DNA from 3 places in the Paenibacillus sp. 01T47 genome. Region 2 is predicted to be linked to each of the others. Evidence: riboswitches for the same ligand, from Rfam matches in the RefSeq annotation. Region 2 holds a riboswitch; each other region holds the start of a gene.
The links. A riboswitch is a leader RNA that binds a small molecule or an ion and turns the genes downstream of it on or off. The one in region 2 is predicted to bind cyclic di-GMP.

Region 1 (2,271 bases), on a different contig from region 2:
TCATTCTATTCTTGAGAAAAACAGGCCAATTGATGAGCATATCAAAGCATATGAAACGTATAAGAGGCAGCTGGAGCTGTATGCCGAGGCTGGGGAGCTTGAATACAAGCCATTTTCGCTGCTTAAGATCGTATACGTAGACGGAAGCGAGCAGCTGCCAGCGTGGAAAACCTCGGAGATGTATCGTTTCCTCTCTGACGATCCATTCATCACGCTTGTTCTGTCTGATGAGGAGAGCTATGAGCTTGCAGAAAAATATTTCTACACGCTTACGGTAGACAATCATATGGAAGGTGTCGTGATTAAGCCGGAGATGCCTCAGCCGTACACGGTTCCCTATATGAAAGTGCGCAATAAGGAATACATGTCTATTATTTACGGTTATGATTATAGATTTCCGCACAAGTACAATAAGCTCATCAAGCAAAAAAATATTACGCAAAAGCTTCGTACATCATTTAACGAGTACCGGCTAGGACAGCATATGCTTGCGATTCCTTTTGCTGAAATTGCCCCGGAAAACGATGGATATCAAGCGGCTGTTGCGAATCTTTTGTTTGAGGTTGCCAAAGAGAAGGAAATCGATCCTAGATTGTAAATCATCAATATACCAAACCTCCCAAAATGGGAGGTTTTTCTACATCATTCGACCTATTATGAAATTGGTTATGGTATATATCGGAATAATATGGAATACTGGTATATGTAAAAAGTCCTAGTAAAAAGCAAAGTTGTCGAAAGACAATGACGCAAAGCCAACAGGCCTAAAGGAAATTTCCAAAGGTGGCTGGGTTGCCAAAAGGATGAGTGATAACATACCTATATCCTCTCCTTAAAAACTTCAGGTTACCGCCTACGTTATGAATAAGAGGGGATATTTAGCAATGAAACAAATGATTAAACGTTTTAATGGCAATGTTAATGTTGGTAGTTTTAATATTGTTCAAAAGTTAGCTAATTTAGGATACTGGGAGTTTGACCATATTCGCAGAGAAGCATCCTGGTCGAATCAAATGTTCGAAATATATGGTATGAAATCTGATTTCTCGATGACGATTGAACAATTTTTTGAGTTCGTGCATCCCGAAGATCGTGAGCGCGTTAATGAGCAGTTCCACCTTGCAATTGAATCAAAAAAGGAAAGCGTTTCCGAGTACAGAATCGTTCGTCAGGGCGGTGAAGTTAGACATGTGGTGGAAAACATTACGTTCATACGGAATGCCGAAAACGAGATATTGTTGACGATAGGCATGATTCAGGATGTTACGGAAAATAAAAAAATACAGCATCGCCTCACACTAGAAGAGCAGCTTTATAAATCGATATTTGAAAACAATCCTGATGCTGTCTTTTCTTTAGACGCACAAGGGCGTTTTTTGTCATGCAATTCAGTGCTTGAGCAACTTTTTGGATATACGAAAGAGGAAATTATTAATGATAGTTTTCATAAATTTGTAGATGCCGCAGCGCTGGATAAAACGATTCAATATTTTGAGCAAACGGTCAAGACGCTGAATCCTCAAAACTATGATACGACAGGCATTACGAGAACAGGGCAAACGGTCGAATTTAATGTGACCAATATTCCAATCATTATTAATAAAAAGCTTATCGGTGTCTACGGCATTGCCAAGGATATTACGCAGCAAAAAATGATTGAGCAGTCGTTGACTGAGACCGAATTAAAATACCGCAGTATTGTCGAGCAATCCATTGTCGGTATTTTTGTCGCGCAGAAAAACAACTTCGTTTATTCAAATGATCAGCTCAATAAAATGTTCGGTTATGACTCCTTGATCGGTATGGATATTATACAGACGATTCATCCCTCAGACCGTGAAGCCGTCGTTAATCAGCTAACGAAGTTACAGGAGGGGCAGTCTTTATCTAATTTCTGCCACAGAGCCATTAAACAAGATGGGACGAATATTCATTGCGAAGTGCACTATAATCAAGTGTCAAATATGGGTGAGCAAGCGATCGTTGGCGTAGTCCTTGATATTACGGATCGAAGCAAGGCTGAGGAATTAAATCAATATTTGGCTTACCACGATTATTTAACGGAGATGCCAAATCGCAGAATGTTTGAAGACCAGCTAGATAAGCAGCTAAGGGTAAGCGAGTATTTTAAGCAGAGGCTGGCGATCATGCTGATTGACGTGGATCGTTTCAAATATGTAAATGATACGCTTGGGCATCCGATTGGGGATGAGCTGCTGAAACAAATCGCCTTTCGATTGATGAGCAATTTACGTGATGGCCAAACCGTAT
Region 2 (2,271 bases):
TATTGCAATCGAGCTTCATTTGAAGCGACTGATTGTAGGCGGATTGGAGAAAGTATATGAGATCGGCCGTGTATACCGGAATGAGGGGATTTCGACTCGCCACAATCCAGAGTTTACAATGATTGAGCTTTACGAGGCTTATGCGGATTACAAGGATATTATGGCATTGACAGAGAATGTCATCGCACATATTGCGCAAGAGGTTCTTGGAACAACGAAAATCACTTATCAAGGCCAAGAAATTGATTTGACACCTCAGTGGCGCCGTGTCAGCATGGTTGAGCTTGTCAAAGAAACGACTGGCGTAGATTTCGGCGTGGAAATGAGCGACGAGGAAGCCCATCGTTTGGCGAAAGAACACAAAGTTGCCGTTGATCCGCATATGACGTTTGGTCATATTCTCAACGCTTTCTTTGAACAGTTCGGTGAGCACACGCTTATTCAGCCAACCTTTGTTACAGGACATCCGGTTGCTATTTCGCCGCTTGCTAAGAAGAGCGAAGCAGATCCACGCTTCACCGATCGTTTTGAGCTATTCATCGTAGCACGTGAGCATGCTAATGCATTTACGGAGCTTAACGATCCGATTGATCAGCGTGAGCGTTTCGAGTCGCAGCTTGTTGAGCGTGAGCATGGAAATGACGAGGCGCATGAGATGGATGAAGACTTTATCCGCGCTCTGGAATACGGCATGCCGCCAACAGGCGGACTAGGAATCGGTATCGACCGATTGATCATGCTTCTAACAGATGCTCCATCTATTCGTGATGTACTGTTGTTCCCTCATATGAGAGATCAGCGTTCTGCTGAATAAGAAAGAAACAAGGAACCGTTTGGCTTTTAGCAGCCAACGGTTCTTTTTTTCTAATATCGAGAATTTGCAACAACAATCCTTAAAAACATTCAAATTATGATTGATATTGTAGTACAATCTATTGATTTGCTAGATTCATATGGTAGAATAGAACTAATAAAGCGCTACACGATAACGGCAAACCTATCGAAAGGTAGGGACGCAAAGCTAAAGGGCCTTCCGTAAGATGGCAGCCAGCTACCGAATGAACAGGCTTTTTTTGTTTTTATAGGGAAATTCATCACATAGCGCTTCACACGATAATGGCAAACCTATCGAAAGGTAGGGACGCAAAGCTAAAGGGCCTTCCGTAAGATGGCAGCCAGCTACCGAAGGGAGTATATTCATGCGTAAATTTATGTTAGTCATCGCAGCTTTTGTTCTTTTTGCATCCATCCATGTAACGGTCGTTCAGGCAAATGAAGCGGACTCTTCTGATTGGCTCAATACGGGGAATTTAGATAAAGGTGTTGTCTCCGTACAATATGCAGTGAACACTAAAGTGAAAACGAAGCTTATGATCGCAAAAGGCGCATCAAACTATACATATAATCTAACCGGCGGAAAAACAGCTGAGAAGTTTCCATTGCAGCTTGGCAATGGCGAATATACGATATCTGTTCTAGAGAATACAACAGGCAACAAATACAAACTGGCGAAGAAAGAAACGGTGACGCTTGATTTGAAAGACAACAAGGTTTTGTACTTGAATTCCATCCAGAACATTGACTGGTCGAATGCGAGCAGCGCCATCGTCAAGGCAAAAGAATTAGCGAGCAATAAAAAAACGGATATGGAGAAAGTAAAGGCAATCTACGAGTATATTATTACGAATGTAAGTTATGATAATCAATTAGCTGCTAATCTGTCAGTTGATTACCTCCCCAATATTGATCGCACATTTAAATCGAGAAAGGATATCTGCTACGGATACGCTTCATTGTTTGCGGCAATGCTGCGGAGCGTGGATATCCCTACGAAGCTCTTGATGGGACAATCTACTTATGTGGATGTTTATCATGCTTGGAACGAAGTGTACTTGGATGGGAAATGGGTTACGATTGATACGACAGTTGATGCGGGTCTAAAGAAGGGCAAGAAAAAGTATGAGCTTATCAAGGATGCAGCTCAATATACAGTTACAAAAACATATTAGAAGTTATACGAGCTTGCGGAAATCGCAGAGCTCGTTTTTTTATGTCTTTCTTCAATATAGGTGAGGAGGAAGCGAAGCAACGATTGCGCAATTAGAAGGCAAATAGGAGTGTTGAAAACTTTTTCGTAAATAATAAAAAAACACTTGCAATGCTATATACGCCTATGATATATTATCTAGGTCGCCAACGAGATACACGGTCGACGAGAGAGAAAAGATTGCTCTTTGAAAACTGAACAACGAGTAATAACTGCCTCGCAAA
Region 3 (2,271 bases), on a different contig from region 2:
CTGATAGCTAAAAACTGTGCCATCCATTGCTCATTCAGACGTTTATGAACATCTGGCAGCTCCAGCAATGGCTTCATCGTCGTACACATCGCTAACCGGTTTCCGTTCCAGTGATAATACAATGTTCGACAACCTGAGAAGTCTCTAGCAGCAAACACTCTTTGTTCTCTTTCATCCCATATCATAAAAGCAAAATCACCGATCAGATGCTTGGGTGACTCAACCCCCCATTTTGCATAGGAGAGTAAAATCAGTTCGGCATCAGTGATTTGCACTCTACGGCCAAGCTCTACATTTAATGCTTCAAACAGCTCAATGCGGTTATCAATAATTGCATCGGCACTTATGACTAAGCGTCTTTCCGAATCATAATAGGGATTGCATTCCCCGACAGACTCTGGTGTAATCCATTGATTATGGCATCCAACAAATACATTGTTCTTATTCCATGCTTGAGCTGTATTGCAAGGAAACCGCGATAATTGCTGCATCAGTCTATTCCCCTGATCTAACACATGGGCTGTCTGATCAACTTCATAAACGACTGCTATTGCGCTCATTCGTGCCTCCGATTTAGATAGCCAGCGTGTTCTTCAATCGAACGAGATGCGAGCATCATTGAATGTCTTTTAGTTCTTAATAAAGAACATATTTGAATAATACACTTGAAAACAGACGTTGTCAATCGTTTTTTCACCAAAATATCACAAAATAAAACGAAACATCGTTCTTTTATAAGAACAACATTTCGAAATGGGTTTAACCTTATTTTTTTCTAATTTAGACGTCATTTTATTTTTTATTCGTTAAAACTTACAAGCTTTCGCAATTAAGAATTATTCGTTATAATAGTGTTAGTCTACAACGAAGAGATAACGGGGGAGTTTGCTATGATCGGAGAACGTATTCAGATGCTGCGCAAGAGAAAAGGCCTATCCCTAACGGAGTTGTCGCAACGGGCAGGCGTCGCAAAATCTTACTTAAGCTCTATTGAACGAGGGCTCCAGCAAAATCCTTCGATTCAATTTCTCGAAAAGGTAGGCGCAGTATTAAACGTAACGGTTGAAGAATTTTTAAATAGCGATGAAAACAATGATCGTAAAACTAGCAATCTAGACACCGAGTGGGCCGATCTAGTTCGAGAAGCAATGGCTTCTGGCGTAAGCAAAGATCAATTTAAAGAATTTTTAGAATTCAATAAATGGAAAATAAAGCGCGAGTAGCGCTTTATTCTCTTTTATACGGCTGTTTCTTGTATATCATCTTTCTTGCTTTCTTCAAGACATAGTAATACCTTTCTAACATCTTCCTTGCTAAACCCCAAAGAACGTGCATTCATGATTAATGCTACCCATTCCATATCTAAATCCTGATTATCCTCTGATTTTGTAAGTACCATTTTCCCATGTCCCCCATTCAATTTGGGACGGTTGCACCACTGACTCCATGCGTTTAAGGTGCCCAGATACTAAACGCATTTCAACGTCTCCCTATGCTTGTCATTCGTTTATAGATGTATTATAAATCACTCTAATTGCGTATGCTGTCGCTTCCTGTCTCACAAAAATGAAAGATAATTACATTTTTTGTCGAATTTATTTAATGATTGTTAAAGGGAGCAGGGGAAGGAAATAGAGCCCGCTAGATCAAATTAGGAGCTCAAAATGTTGCTTCATTAACAGAGCTATTCAGTATATTATTTTGCTGCAAGTTCAGATTTCAACAGTGTATCTTCTTCATATCCATTCGGATTTGAAAATTGCCATCTCCACGTATCGCTGCACATTTCTTCTATTCCTTTTGTTGCAAACCAATTCAATTCTTCATTTGCCTTCAGCGTATCTGCATAACAAACAGCAATATCGCCAGGTCTGCGGCTAACGACCTCGTATGGAATGCTTTGCCCAGTTACCTTCTCGAAGGCTGCAATCATCTCTAACACACTGTAACCATTTCCAGTGCCAAGATTATATATATTCACATTTGATGTTCTACTCATGTTTTCCAGTGCCTTTACATGCCCCTTTGCTAGATCTACTACATGAATGTAGTCTCTCACTCCAGTGCCATCCACAGTTGGATAATCATTTCCAAATACATGCAACTGCTTAAGCTTGCCAACAGCTACCTGCGATATGTAAGGCATTAAGTTGTTTGGCACTCCATTTGGATTTTCTCCAATTTGACCACTTTTATGGGCGCCAATAGGGTTGAAATACCTCAGGATCGTTATTCCCCAGCTGTTATCTGAACTAGCTAGATCCAGTAAAA

Region 1: it holds a riboswitch for cyclic di-GMP, as region 2 does, so the genes downstream of both, AC1DOV_RS29315 (EAL domain-containing protein) here and AC1DOV_RS32850 (transglutaminase-like domain-containing protein) in region 2, are expected to answer to the same signal.
Region 3: it holds a riboswitch for cyclic di-GMP, as region 2 does, so the genes downstream of both, AC1DOV_RS08820 (anti-repressor SinI family protein) here and AC1DOV_RS32850 (transglutaminase-like domain-containing protein) in region 2, are expected to answer to the same signal.

Annotation. Positions count from the first base shown of each region.
Region 1 covers NZ_JBFTPA010000021.1:124,565-126,835, reverse strand. The annotation lists gene AC1DOV_RS29320 (metallophosphoesterase) at 1-598, shown strand, start outside; cyclic di-GMP riboswitch class I at 715-800, shown strand; gene AC1DOV_RS29315 (EAL domain-containing protein) at 885-2,271, shown strand, end outside.
Region 2 covers NZ_JBFTPA010000034.1:35,563-37,833, forward strand. The annotation lists gene lysS (lysine--tRNA ligase) at 1-814, shown strand, start outside; cyclic di-GMP riboswitch class I at 981-1,059, shown strand; cyclic di-GMP riboswitch class I at 1,109-1,187, shown strand; gene AC1DOV_RS32850 (transglutaminase-like domain-containing protein) at 1,200-2,009, shown strand.
Region 3 covers NZ_JBFTPA010000003.1:320,456-322,726, reverse strand. The annotation lists gene AC1DOV_RS08830 (asparagine synthase-related protein) at 1-560, opposite strand, end outside; gene AC1DOV_RS08825 (helix-turn-helix domain-containing protein) at 891-1,223, shown strand; gene AC1DOV_RS08820 (anti-repressor SinI family protein) at 1,238-1,399, opposite strand; cyclic di-GMP riboswitch class II at 1,418-1,499, opposite strand; gene galE (UDP-glucose 4-epimerase GalE) at 1,697-2,271, opposite strand, start outside.